4 regions of the Paenibacillus sp. P2(2022) genome follow, and region 2 is predicted to be linked to each of the others. Evidence: riboswitches for the same ligand, from Rfam matches in the RefSeq annotation. Region 2 holds a riboswitch; each other region holds the start of a gene.
The links. Region 2 has a riboswitch for cobalamin ahead of MMB75_RS14045 (ABC transporter substrate-binding protein). Riboswitches for the same ligand answer to the same signal wherever they lie in the genome.
Positions count from the first base shown of each region.

Region 1: another riboswitch for cobalamin. It lies ahead of MMB75_RS07920 (ABC transporter substrate-binding protein); the one in region 2 lies ahead of MMB75_RS14045 (ABC transporter substrate-binding protein).
Region 3: another riboswitch for cobalamin. It lies ahead of cobJ (precorrin-3B C(17)-methyltransferase); the one in region 2 lies ahead of MMB75_RS14045 (ABC transporter substrate-binding protein).
Region 4: another riboswitch for cobalamin. It lies ahead of metE (5-methyltetrahydropteroyltriglutamate--homocysteine S-methyltransferase); the one in region 2 lies ahead of MMB75_RS14045 (ABC transporter substrate-binding protein).

Region 1 covers NZ_JAKWFI010000002.1:165,657-169,040, forward strand. The annotation lists gene cbiB (adenosylcobinamide-phosphate synthase CbiB) at 1-633, shown strand, start outside; gene MMB75_RS07915 (histidine phosphatase family protein) at 648-1,400, shown strand; cobalamin riboswitch at 1,496-1,711, shown strand; gene MMB75_RS07920 (ABC transporter substrate-binding protein) at 1,921-2,928, shown strand; gene MMB75_RS07925 (FecCD family ABC transporter permease) at 2,925-3,384, shown strand, end outside.
Region 2 covers NZ_JAKWFI010000003.1:510,846-514,229, reverse strand. The annotation lists gene MMB75_RS14055 (nucleobase:cation symporter-2 family protein) at 1-725, shown strand, start outside; gene MMB75_RS14050 (hypothetical protein) at 978-1,109, shown strand; cobalamin riboswitch at 1,492-1,696, shown strand; gene MMB75_RS14045 (ABC transporter substrate-binding protein) at 1,913-3,384, shown strand, end outside.
Region 3 covers NZ_JAKWFI010000003.1:269,048-272,431, reverse strand. The annotation lists gene MMB75_RS12990 (LOG family protein) at 167-721, shown strand; cobalamin riboswitch at 779-964, shown strand; gene cobJ (precorrin-3B C(17)-methyltransferase) at 1,274-3,070, shown strand; gene MMB75_RS12980 (sirohydrochlorin chelatase) at 3,165-3,384, shown strand, end outside.
Region 4 covers NZ_JAKWFI010000003.1:299,580-302,963, forward strand. The annotation lists gene MMB75_RS13110 (anaerobic ribonucleoside triphosphate reductase) at 1-196, shown strand, start outside; gene nrdG (anaerobic ribonucleoside-triphosphate reductase activating protein) at 193-690, shown strand; cobalamin riboswitch at 880-1,075, shown strand; gene metE (5-methyltetrahydropteroyltriglutamate--homocysteine S-methyltransferase) at 1,234-3,384, shown strand, end outside.

The sequences.
Region 1 (3,384 bases), on a different contig from region 2:
CAGGCGAATAACCTGACTGTGGCACGTCGGGAGCTAGGCATGATTGTTGGGAGGGATACGCAGCAGCTTGACGAGCCTGAAATTGTACGCGGTACCGTCGAAACAGTCGCTGAAAATATCGTGGACGCCATTATTTCCCCGCTTTTTTATGCCCTGATCGGGGGAGCCCCCTTGGCACTGGCATATCGTGCCGTAAATACGCTCGACTCAATGGTTGGCTACAAAAATGAAAAGTACCTGCATTTAGGCTGGGCCTCGGCACGTCTGGACGATGTAGCTAACTACATTCCGGCTCGCCTGACAGCAGTTATGCTTGTGATAGCGGCGTGGTTGTATCGGCTGGATGCTGCAAGAAGCTGGCGCACAGTCAAGCAGGATGCCCGTCTGCACCCCAGTCCAAACAGCGGCTTTCCCGAATCAGCGGTGGCAGGTGCCTTGGGGATTCGTCTTGGTGGCTATAACGTGTATCACGGCGTACGCTCCTTTCGGGCATATATGGGCGAAGAGATACGACCACTGGAGTCGAAGGATATCCGGCATACAATCCGGCTGATGTTCGCCGTATCCACTATGTTTGTAGGGTTGTGTTTGTTGGGAGTTGCGGGGTGTTTTGCCTTGGGATGGATGCGGTGAGGAGTGACATTATTTTGAAACAAAATACAGAAGGGAAAAGAGTGCGAGAACGTGCACTAAGTCCGAACCCACAACAGGATAGTGAGCCGAATGATGCTAAAGAAGGTCTGCAATGGGACATGGAGCTCGTGCTAGTTCGTCATGGCACAACCTTATGGAATAAGGAACGTCGATATGTGGGACATGCCGATTTGAGTTTGCTGTCTGGAGCAGAGCAGGAATTAAAGCCTTTACGGGAAAAATTGCAGGGCCAGTCCTTTGCTCAAATCTATTGCAGTGACTTGATGCGATGTCGCCAGACCTTGCAGATCATTTTGCCGGAGTCAGCAAAGACGTCTGAACGTTTCCTGTCTGCTATGCCTCCTATCATGGAACCACGTCTGCGAGAACTTCACTTTGGCGAGTGGGATGGAAAAACGTATGACATGCTTAAGGATGTGGCGTTGTATCGCGCTTGGATTGATGAGCCGCAACGAATCACCCCGCCTGGAGGAGAGTCTTGGGTCCATTTTGTGAATCGTCTGCGCGAATTCCGTGACTCTCTGTTTGCGTGGCGCATTGCTTTGAAGGTTCAGCCAATAGAGTCGAATGCTGCACCGCCCTCTGTTTTGGTTGTCACGCATGGTGGAGTAATTCGCCAATTGGTTTGTATGCTGATACCAGGTCATGATTTTTGGAGTCTGAATCCAAAACCGGGAGAAGCGATTAGGCTTCAGTTAAGGCTGGCAGGACTGCACAATTGTATAGCAAAATTGCTTTTTCACTAGGGTAGTTGTGGCGAATCAAGCAGCTGTTTGGGTTGTAAGCTAACTCTTTTTAACCTATAATCATCAAGTAAAAGAACGGCTTGACTACACTACATCAAATATCCAGCAGACGAGGTCGGCGCCGTGTGAGGGAACTTGCTTTTCTTCATTGCGCTGTTAAAAGGGAAGTCGGTGTGAGTCCGACGCGGTCCCGCCACTGTAAATGGAAACATGCTCATTAGCCCTGTTACATGTGCCGCCAAGCATGTGAAAGAATATCAGGGCATGCCTCTTCCATAAGTCAGGATACCTGCCCGTCCGCCTGTCACCATAATCCTTCGAGGAAAGGATGACGTGTTCGCAGTGACTGTCCATGCGGAAAGAAGCTGCCCGCCTGCGCACGATCTGTGCTAACGTGACCCCTGTATCCTGATATGAGGATGCGGGGGTTTTTGATAGGAAAAGAAGGCTGGAATGAGGAAAATATCGGATGATGTTCAAGTAACGCTCTTAACGATTTTTGTATGAAGGGGTGCAAATCATGGCAGGCAAAAAAATAAAGGTATGGACAACAGGTCTATTGGCGCTGATATTGGCAGTTGTGCTGAGTGCATGTGGCGCGAATGGAAAAAATGTAGAAAATAAAGAGGGCCAAGCTTCTTCACAGCAGCCGGGACAGACCGTAACCGCACAAGAGCCTCCGGGCAAAACGGTTTACCCGCTAACGGTTAAGGATGCAACAGGACAGGAATTTACATTTAAAAAGGCACCGGACAAGATCGTTTCCGTCTCCCCGGCAGAAACCGAGGCGTTGTTCGCTATCGGATTGGATAAGGAAATTGTTGGTGTATCCGACTACTCTGATTACCCGGAGGCAGCTACGAAAAAGCCTAAAGTGGGCGGTATTATGAAACCGAACGAAGAGGCGATCATTGCTGCGAACCCTGATGTCGTTTTTGCAGGAATTTCACTTAGTGAACAGGCTACGACTAAGCTACGTGACATGGGAATTATGATTTTTAAAACGGAACCGAAGACCGTTGAAGATGTCATAGCTAACATCGAATTGTATGGGAAAATCACCGATCATCAGAAAGAAGCGAGAGCGGTGACCGACAAGATGAGAGCAGATGTAGCGGAAGTGAAAGAAGGAGTTAAAAATATCGGCAAAGGGCAGAAGCTACGGGTATACGTCGAATTTTCACCAGGCTGGACAGTGGGTAAAGGCGAGTTTATGGACGAACTGATCACATTGGCGGGCGGCGAAAACGTGGGTGCCACGCAGAAGGGCTGGTACCAAATCAGTGAGGAAAATATTATAGCTGCCAACCCTGACGTGATTTTATACAGCAAAAGTGTGAAGGATGACAAAACAGGCCAGTCCCTCGGCGATATCATAAAAGCTCGTAGTGGATGGGATCAAATATCGGCTGTTCGTAACAATCGTGTATTTGCCGTGGATGATAATTTGATTAGCCGTCCAGGTCCACGCGTAACAGAAGGGCTCAAGGAAGTAGCCAAGGGCGTGTACCCTGAAATTTTCAAATGAATCGTAGACTGATCGGTTTTGGGGGGACTGGTCTTGTCTTGCTGCTGCTGACGCTGCTGCTCTGTCTTGGCATCGGCTCGGTCAGTCTTCCGGTCAGCCAGATCACAGGTATTTTGATCAACCACCTACCGTGGTTAGGTGATACGTTTACACCGGATTGGAATACATCTGCAGAGCAGATTATTTTGAAGGTCAGACTGCCACGGGTGTTACTGGGAATGTTGGTTGGAGCAGCGCTGGCGCTGGCGGGAGCCGGATTTCAGGGTGTGCTACGTAATCCTTTGGCTGATCCGTATACACTGGGAGTGTCTTCGGGAGCTTCGGTAGGAGCGGCAGTGCTGATTTATTGGGGGCTTCAATTTTCATTTGTGGGTATATGGACCCTTCCGCTAGTCGCATTTATAACCGGCATGCTGACGCTGTGGATGGTGTTGACGTTGGCGCGTGAAGGTGGGA
Region 2 (3,384 bases):
TCGCCTATGCGATGGGAATGGTGCATTTTGCTCCCGTAGCGGATGCTTCGTGGGTGAGTATTGCGCAGCCGTTTTATTTTGGTAAGCCGGAGTTTAGCATTATGGCAGTATGTACGATGATTATCGTCAATATTGTGAGCATGGTCGAGTCTACGGGGGTTTATCTAGCAGTAGGTAAAGCGATTGATCAGAAAGTGGAGCAAAAGCAAATCGTCAATGGACTTCGTTCGGAAGGACTTGCAATTATGTTGGGCGGTATTTTTAATGCGTTCCCTTACACGGCCTTCTCCCAAAATGTGGGTTTAATCTCGCTGACTCGCGTCAAATCCCGTAACGTTATTTTTGCTGCTGGCGGCATCATGGTCGTCCTCGGTTTGCTGCCTAAGCTGGCTGCCTTGACGACAGTGATTCCTAACGCTGTGCTGGGCGGGGCGATGATCGTCATGTTTGGCTCGGTTGCTGCATCAGGCATGTCTATTTTGTCAGAAGTGGATCTGCGGAAAGAAAGCAATCTGCTGATTGCAGCATGCAGTATTGCCGTGGGCCTAGGCTCAGCTGTTCTGCCGCAAATGTTCGACCAACTGCCGAGCTTTGCCAAAATGCTGCTGCAAAACGGCATCGTATCTGGCTCGATTACGGCAATTGTCTTGAACATTGTTTTGGCAAGAAAACAGGGTGAATCGGTCAAAGGCGTTAATGTCTCAGAAGTTCCACAGAAGGTTTGATGAATAGGAAATAAACAAAAACAGCCGGAGAGAGGGCGTAGCCTCTTTTCCGGCTGTTTGGCATGGGGTTATCCAGAACTAGTTATTTATTAAGCAGCATGAAATTATTGATAAAACCCTCTTTCTGTATGAAGATCGGGGTTTGGATTTTCGAGTGGTAGGAAGAGGCATGGTATAATCTACCTTAAGGACTTTGGATAGTGGTGGATGTTTTCGGATCACGGCGCAGCTTCCCGAAAGGGGGTGAAGCCGATGGTCAACCTTGTGTCGTGCTATGATGTGCTGCGTTGGATGGTTACGTTACTAAGCCTGGTGTTTAGTATTCGTAAGCTTTATCGCTGGCTGCGTCGGAAATTTCGGAACAAGCGAAAACCCACCGCGTAATTAGGTTGGCCCCTAACGGTGGGTTTCGTTCGCATTAACATTCAGTTATGCAGCGCGCCGTGGTGGTGATCCACAGCCTTTCAAGTCCTAAGAGTCTTTGCCGTTGGAGCGGCGAAGGCTCTTTTTAGTATACGGATACGGTGGTTATCTCTATACCTAATTTTAACACGTGAATTGTGTGCACGCAACGTTAAGACATACCTTCAATTGCGCGCAAGCAATGAATAGCCTTGGTCTTGATTCACACTATATCATTCAAATTTAAATTATTACGCAACATTTGTTGACAAGCCAGTAGCAACAAAATAAGATAATCCTAAATCGTAATAAAAAGGAATAAAGGAAGAAAACAGGTGTGAGCCGGACAACTCTATATACGAAGTTTCGTAGAGACGATGTAGATAGTTGTTGAGCGTGTTCACTTAAAAGGGAAGTTCGGTAGATTCCGACACGGACCCGCCACTGTATACAGGCATCAGCAGGGTACTGCTGGAGCTTTCAGAACAAGCCACTGGAACTGTGAGGAACCGGGAAGGCCTGAAAGATACGCTTGGAGTCAGGAGACCTGCCTGTTTTGACATCACTGTCAGACCCACGGGATGCTGGGGAGGTGGTTAGGCGTGCTGCATACGGAATGTCTGAAACCGATCTGATCCCTTCTATGTTTTTGGAGCTGGCTTTGAGGTGAGTTTTGACATTTTATAATGAAAGCATTTCTGACTGCTGATCAAGTGGTTGGGAATGCTTTTTCGCGTTTTGCGTTAGGTTTATACGATTTTACAAGATAGAGGGGGAAATGTGGGATGATAGGCAATCGTAATAGGCGTTCATGGTTCATATGTACAGGATTGCTGCTGCTGATGGCAGTTATGACTCTTTCGGGATGTGGCGCAGCCACGAAGACGGAGGATAGCTCGGGCAAGGGTGAGAACACGTCTGCACAACAGACTCAAGCAGATAAAAAGCTGGTGATGGCGTATACGTGGAAACCGTCAGGCGTCGATCCGCATGGAGACAATAGCTGGGATGTGATGCGTTCCGGTGCCGGTGAGACACTCATTCGTTTGAATGAAAAACTGGAACCTGTAGCTTGGCTAGCCAAGGAGTGGAAGCATGATAGTCCTAATGTGTGGTCGTTCAGCGTGCAGGATAAGGTCACGTTTCATAATGGAAAGAGCATGGATGCAGTAAGTGTAAAAGCATCTTTGCTGCGCTCAATCGAAAAAAGCCATCTGGCGAAGGATTTACTGGATGTGAAGTCCATTGATGTAACTGGTCCGCTGACGCTGAAAATTACGACAAACCAGCCGAATGCAGCGCTGGTATCCAATTTGGCTGATCCGTCAACGATTGTACTGGATGTGGCATCCATGAAAGATGAGCAAAGCTACCCTGCAATGACAGGTGCTTTTAAAATCAAAGCCTTCAACAAGGATCAATCCTTGGTCGTCGAGCGTTATGACGGATACTGGGGCGAAAAGGCGCGATTGGCCGAAGCGACGATGAAATTCATTACGGACGGTAATTCGCGCCTGATGGCGTTACAATCTGGTGAGGTGGATGTAGCGACGGATATTCCGGTAGATAACGCAGAGGTATTAAAAAAGAACGACAAGCTACAAGTGCTGTCGGCTCCATCCTTGCGCACCCATATGATTGTGTACAACATGGAATCACCTGTGTTCAAGGATGCAACCAACCGTAAGGTGGTGGACAGTCTGATTCCGCGCGCATCCATTGTGAGCGCCGTCATGAGAGGCTTCGGTACGGAAGCAAGCAGCCCGTTTCCGAGCATTCTTCCCTTCGGTAAGATTGAGCGCAAAGCATTGGACGGAACGGCGGAGCAGTTGTTGACGAAGGATGGCTGGCAGAAGGATGCCCAAGGTACGTGGACCAAGCAGGGCAAGCCATTCGAGGTTACGCTGCTGACCTTCCCACAGCGTCCGGAGCTATCCGTCATGGCTGAGGTGATTCAGAGCCAATTGCTGAATGAGGGAATCCAGGTCAAGATTCGCAAGGTGGAAAATATCGACGAGGCATTGACCAAAAATGATTGGGATTTTGCTATGTACAGCATGCTCACGGCCCATACAGGGGAGCCGCAGTATTTTATGGACATGTTCTACTCCTCTACAAGTGAAGCGAATGTAAGCCGTTATGCTTCCAAACCGCTGGAGAATATTCTTCACAGCCTGAAGTTGGCGAAGGATACCGCACAGCGTAATGCGGTAACACTGCAAGCGCTGGATATCATCAATACAGATTTACCGCAGTC
Region 3 (3,384 bases), 240 kb from region 2:
AACTTATATTTACTAATACAGAGTAAAATAGAGATAAGGGCCTACGAGGTCTTTATCTTTTTTTGTTGGACATGCATCGCAAAGTTTTTTGTTATAGCGAAAATATTTATCTAATATAATGAATAAGTTTCGATGCATGATATTGAGGACAGGAGCTGAGACGTTTATGAATTCTATTTGTGTATTTGCAGGGTCCAGACCTGGACATTCATCGGTATATGTTGAGGCGGCAGGCAAGCTGGGTGAAGCTATGGCTCGCCAGCATATCCGTTTAATTTATGGTGGCTCCAGCAGAGGGCTGATGGGTAAGGTGGCGGATGGACTGTTGGCGGGTGACGGTCAGGTCACCGGCATTATGCCCACCCTGTTATTCGATGCAGAGATCATTCATCGGGGAGTTACCGAATTTATTGAGGTAGCAAGCATGCATGAACGTAAAGCGGCGATGAGCGAGATGGCCGATGCGTTTATAGCCCTTCCGGGAGGCTTGGGAACCTTTGAGGAACTGTTCGAGGTATTGTGCTGGGCGCAAATCGGTATACATCGCAAGCCCATTGGGCTGCTGAATGTGAATGGATATTTTGACCCGTTGGTAGAAATGGTACGTCATAGCGTGCAGGAAGGGTTTACCGGAGCTGATCATCCAGCGCTACTGAGTATATCTGCGGACCCGGATGAACTGCTGCATATGTTGAAAAATAAAGCAGAGAACTTGAAATAAAGCTTTTTTCGTGCTTGCACAACTGATTGAGGCAAGGTTATGATAAGACCCATAATCAAATAGCGGACAGACAAGGTGCCTTTGCGGTTGAGCAAAGGGTAACAGGGAATCGGGTGCAAGTCCCGAGCGGTCCCGCCACTGTAAGGAAGAGGGTTCTTTTAAATGGTCACTCGTACAAAACGGGGAAGACGAGAGAATCCGTTGATGCCAAGCCAGGAGACCTACCTTGATCTGTATGCACCGTTAACCTTCGCGGAGAGGATGGGTGTACGAAATCAGGAAATCAGGCACACGTTGCTTTTTCCATGTTGGTTACAGGTTTGCGTGGATATGAACGTGCAGCAGCGTTTGAAGCGTAAACAAAACAGATGGAAAACAACGGCAGATAGGAGGAAGACAAGAACTGTCTTCTTACGCTGTTTCGTCTGGTAAGAGAGATACGTACATAGGAACCCCATCCGGGCAGGATGGGTTTTTTTTGAGTTAAAGGATGCCACAAATTATTGAAATAGATAGTATAGCTGCCCTGAAAAGGATGATAGGAGGAGCACGATGAGCCCATTAGGAAAATTGCTGGTGATTGGATTTGGACCAGGAGATATGGAACATATCACAAAACGGGCGTTGGATGCGCTGGCCGAAAGTGAGGTCATTATCGGCTACAATACCTACGTTGATTTGATTCGTCCGTTGTTGAACGGACAGGAGATTGTACGCACAGGGATGACAGAAGAAGTGAGCCGTGCGCAGGAGGCGGTTCGCCAAGCAGAGATGGGTAAGAAGGTAGCCGTCATTTCTAGTGGAGATGCTGGGGTCTATGGCATGGCAGGGCTGGTGTACGAAGTGCTGATGCAAAAAGGCTGGCGTCGCGAGGACGGGGTTGAGGTAGAAGTTGTGCCGGGGATCTCGGCTATTCAATCCTGTGCTTCGTTGTTGGGAGCGCCGGTTATGCATGATGCTTGCACAATCAGTCTGAGTGATCATCTGACCCCGTGGGAAACGATCGTGAAGCGTGTAGAAGCTGCGGCTTCGGCTGATTTTGTGATTGCCTTATACAACCCGCGCAGTGGTCGACGTACCCGCCAGATTGTGGAGACGCAGTCCATTTTGCTCCGTTACCGTGATTCGCAAACTCCAGTTGGACTGGTGAAGAGTGCTTATCGTGAACGTCAGCAGGTTATTGTAACGACGCTGGAAGATATGCTGAACCATGATATCGGGATGCTGACGACCGTAATCATCGGCAATTCCTCGACGACAGTGTATGACGGGTTAATCGTGACTCCGCGCGGCTATCAGCGCAAATACACGCTGGACGCGACCGAGCAAGTGCTCAAACCGCATCAGCGGCTTCGCACGGAAGCGGAGCCGTGGTCGCTGGGCGCGCAAGAGGATCGCGCGCTGGATACACCGCAGGGAGGCGGAGCTCTGACTGCGCCTCCCGAGCCTTCCGCGAGCAGCGCTGCGGTTGCCACGCAGGCACGCCCGCAAGCGATGGCTACCGTGCAGGCTGCGCCCGCGAAGCCAACCGGAGCGGCTCCAGCATCGCTGGCAGCAGAGGCACTAAGCCGCCTAGCTGTCGGCGGCAAGCTGCCGGGCGAAGCCAATGCTCGCTGGAGCGGGCAAGCGCCTACCGCCCAGAGCGCCGTCGGAACGGCAACGGTGGCTACGACTGGGAAGGCGTCAGGCGGCTTTGGTAAGCCTGCGCTGTTTGAGGTGGGGGTTTCCCCTGGCGTGGGAAACAAGAAGTTCACTGCTCGGCAGATGGCATTGCTCGCCGAGGTAGCGGGTGATGATGGCGAGCTGGAATACACGCCAGATCATCAGATCGTGCTGCGCGTGCCGTGCGCAGACCCCGAGGAACTGGTCGGACGGCTTCGGGATGAACGATTCATTGTCATGCCGATCGGCGATGTGTTTAAGGTGAAGGCATGCGACTTCTGCAATATGGAGAAAGATGATGCGGTGCCTGTGGCTGAGCATCTACAGGTTGTACTTGGCGGATTACAGGCACCCAAGGAAACGAGTATTGCTTTGAATGGATGCGGCATGGCTTGCTATGGAGCGGTGATGGAGGATATCGGAATCGTCTATCGCAAGGGAGGATACGATCTGTTTCTCGGCGGCAAAAAATTTGGCCGTAATGCTCATGCCGCTCAGCCCGTAGCGGAAGGGATTCCGGGTGATCAGATTACAGATATCGTGGAGAACATTATTGCTGAATATAAGGAAAAAGGACATCCGAACGAGCGTTTTCATAAATTCTTCAAACGTGTAGGCATCGTTGCGGGTTTCCGGCATGAAGATGCACCAGCAACAGTAGAAGTGAACGCGGTTTGTGGTGATTAAGTGGGTTGGTAGGCTTGATGAACAGGATACAAGCATATATATAAAATAGGGCGTCATGTAGGCTATCCCTATCAATGAGGAGGAAAACACAGCAGTGGATGCAATATTGTTGGTTGGACATGGAAGTCGGGACCCAGAGGGTAATCAGGAACTACTGGAATTTGCGCAAGCGGTGGCAGATCGGGCGCCAGGTACGTGTGTAGAAACCTGTTTTCTGGAGTTGGCACGCCCAAGTATTGCCGAAGGAGTACAGGCGTGTGTGGACAAAGGGGCGACACGTGTCGTTTTTATTCCGATTATTTTGTTCGCAGCAG
Region 4 (3,384 bases), 210 kb from region 2:
CCATCCGGTGGATCGTTGTACGGAATGCGGCTATGAAGGAATTATCGGGACAAGCTGTCCTCAATGCGGCACGGATGAGGAACACACGCATTTTCAGCGTTTACGTCGGGTAACCGGATATCTGACAGGTGATTATACCGTTCGTTTTAATGCTGCCAAGCAAGCCGAAGTTCGCGACCGGGTGAAGCATAAGTGAATTTGTGCGGCTATATTCCGGAATCTCTGAATGAAGGATACGGCCTGCGCACCGTCGTATTCATTAGCGGTTGCCGCCATGCCTGTCCCGGCTGCTTTAATCCAGCTTCGTGGAACTTTCGCGCAGGGGAGCCATTCACGCCCAAGCGTCAACAGGAGGTCATCCGTGATATCATGGATAATCCGCTGTTGGACGGATTGACTCTCTGCGGGGGAGACCCTTTTTTCTCAGCAGCAGAATGCTCGCAATTTGTACGTGACTTCCGCGCGGCTTGTCCCGACCGAACCGTCTGGGCCTACACAGGCTTTGTCTACGAAGATCTGCTCATGGATCGGGAGCGACAGGAACTGGCGCTATTGTGTGACGTGATTGTGGACGGCCGTTTTGTTGAACAGCAAAAGGATTTGACCCTCCCCTTTCGGGGCAGCCGTAATCAGCGCCTGGTAGATGTGAAAGCCAGTACTCAAGCAGGTTACACCGTTTCATTAGCTTAAAGGCGATGTTCTACTTAGCAAGATGCTATACCAAAGACAAGTTCCCCACGATGGGTTGGACTTGTCTTTTTTGCATATAACTAACAGATTCCACTCCAGTTTCTATTACTGTTTCTATTGCACATCCTGTGAGTTTCACTTATGATGGTGAACAAGTATACGAGTGCATAATTATTCGTCATACCTTAATCGCATAGTTTGGAAATAGGTGTCTGTTCTATTCAGATCAGACTTAAAAGGGAAGCCGGTGCAAATCCGGGACGGTCCCGCCACTGTAAACGGGGAATGTTCAGCTGCTCATACACCCACTGGTCCACAGACCGGGAAGGGATGCTGAACGTCATGATCCGTAAGTCAGGAGACCTGCCTATTTTAACAACATCGCAGTACCTACGGAAGATAGGGAGGTGTTAAGAGCAGTCGCCGTATTTTTGAATTTTAATCGCGGAGGCATTCTTTCCCCTACTTATTTTTAGCCTTGGGGACAGAATGCCTTTTTTGGTACGTAAAAATAAACTGGCTACCACTTAGGAGGAAACCTACATGTCCATTAACGAACGATCTGCATTGTCCGGTTTGACTAGCAGTAATCTGGGATATCCGCGTATCGGCGGGAACCGGGAATGGAAGAAAGCACTGGAGCGCTTCTGGCAGGGTAGTATTAACGAAAGTGAACTGCATAGTGAGATGAAAAGATTGCGTCTGGAGCATCTGAGCAAGCAACGTGACAAAGGGATTGATCGCATTCCTGTCGGAGACTTTTCCTATTACGATCATGTGCTGGATACATCTGTGATGTTCGGTCTCGTACCCGAACGGTTCAACTATCGTCCTACAGGTCCGGTTCCTCTGTCTGTGTATTTCGGGATGGCACGTGGGCAGAAGGGAGCTACCGCCAGCGAAATGACCAAATGGATGAATACCAATTACCACTACATCGTTCCCGAATTGGAAAATGCGGCTCCAGTGCTCACTGAAAATAAGCCCTTACTCGCTTATCGTGAAGCAAAGCAGGAGCTAGGTATTGACGGTAAACCGGTTCTCATCGGTCCCTACTCATTTGTTGTTTTATCCAAAGGCTATGATCGTAAGGATCTGGCCTCTATTATACGAACCTTCCTGCCTTTATACGCCCGAGTCCTGTCCGAACTAGCAGCAGAAGGCGTACAATGGGTCCAAATCGATGAACCTGTCCTGACCACCTCATTCCCAGTAGAGGATCTGGATATTATTCAGGAGGTCTATGAAGCTTTGACCCAAGCTGCTCCCTCCTTAAACATCATGCTGCAAACCTACTTTGGTAGCCTAGATCATTATGAGCGTCTGACTGAACTTCCAGTCCAGGGACTGGGTCTTGATTTTGTCTATGATGATGGCGAAAATCTCCAGCATATATCGCGACATGGCTTCCCCAAAGAGAAAACGCTGGGTGCTGGTGTCATTGATGGGCGCAATATATGGCGCAGCGACCTGAATGCCGTGGCTGCGCTGTTGGGCCAGTTAGCAGAACAAATCAATGCAGAACAGCTTATCGTGCAGCCATCGTGCAGTCTGCTGCATGTGCCGGTCAGTCTGGAAGCAGAGCACAAGCTGGACCGAGAGCTGGTGCATGCCCTAGCCTTTGCCGATGAAAAGCTGGATGAAATCGCAGTCTTGGCGGCTGCACTTGGTAAGCATGATCCATCCGCACTTGCCAAGCTTGAGCAAAGTGCGGAAGCGGTAGCCCGCTTCAACAGCTCAGCGGCAAGGGTACAGACAGCTGCCGATTTGGCCGACCTGTTGGCAAAGGAGCCACTATCACGCAGCGTTCCTTTCGCCGAGCGCCGTATAATTCAGCAAAATAGGCTGAAGTTACCCCCACTGCCTACGACGACCATCGGCAGCTTCCCGCAAACTGCTGAGGTTCGCAAGGCCCGCCTGCACTATCGCAAAGGAGAATGGTCTGCCGAGCAATATCGGACATTCATCCAGCAGCAGATCAAGGAATGGATTGATATCCAAGAGGACATTGGCATAGATGTGCTTGTACATGGGGAGTTTGAACGGACCGACATGGTTGAGTTTTTTGGCGAAAAACTAAAAGGCTTTGCTTTTACACAAAACGGATGGGTGCAATCCTACGGCTCCCGCTGTGTTAAACCGCCGATTATTTACGGAGATGTGTCGTTCGATCAACCAATGACTGTGGAAGAGACGGCATTTGCCCAATCGTTAACCTCCAAGCCAGTTAAAGGAATGCTTACAGGCCCTGTGACCATTTTGAACTGGTCCTTTGAACGCAATGATATTCCACGCAGGCAAGTTGCTTTGCAATTAGCTCTGGCATTACGGGCAGAGGTAGAGGCACTCGAACAAGCGGGTATTAGCATGATTCAGGTGGATGAACCCGCAATTCGCGAAGGGCTCCCGTTGAAAAAAGAACAACAGCAGGCCTATCTGGATTGGGCGGTTCAAGCCTTCCTTGTGACCACGGCCACTGTTGAACCTGCGACCCAAATCCATACACACATGTGCTATTCCGAATTCCAAGATATGATCCAGTCCATTTCAGACATGGATGCCGACGTGATTTCTATTGAAACCTCTCGTAGTCATGGTGAACTGATTGTTAGCTTTGAGGATCAGGTGTACGACAAAGGCATCGGTCTGGGCGTGTACGATATCCACAGCCCGCGTATTCCTGATGAATCAGAA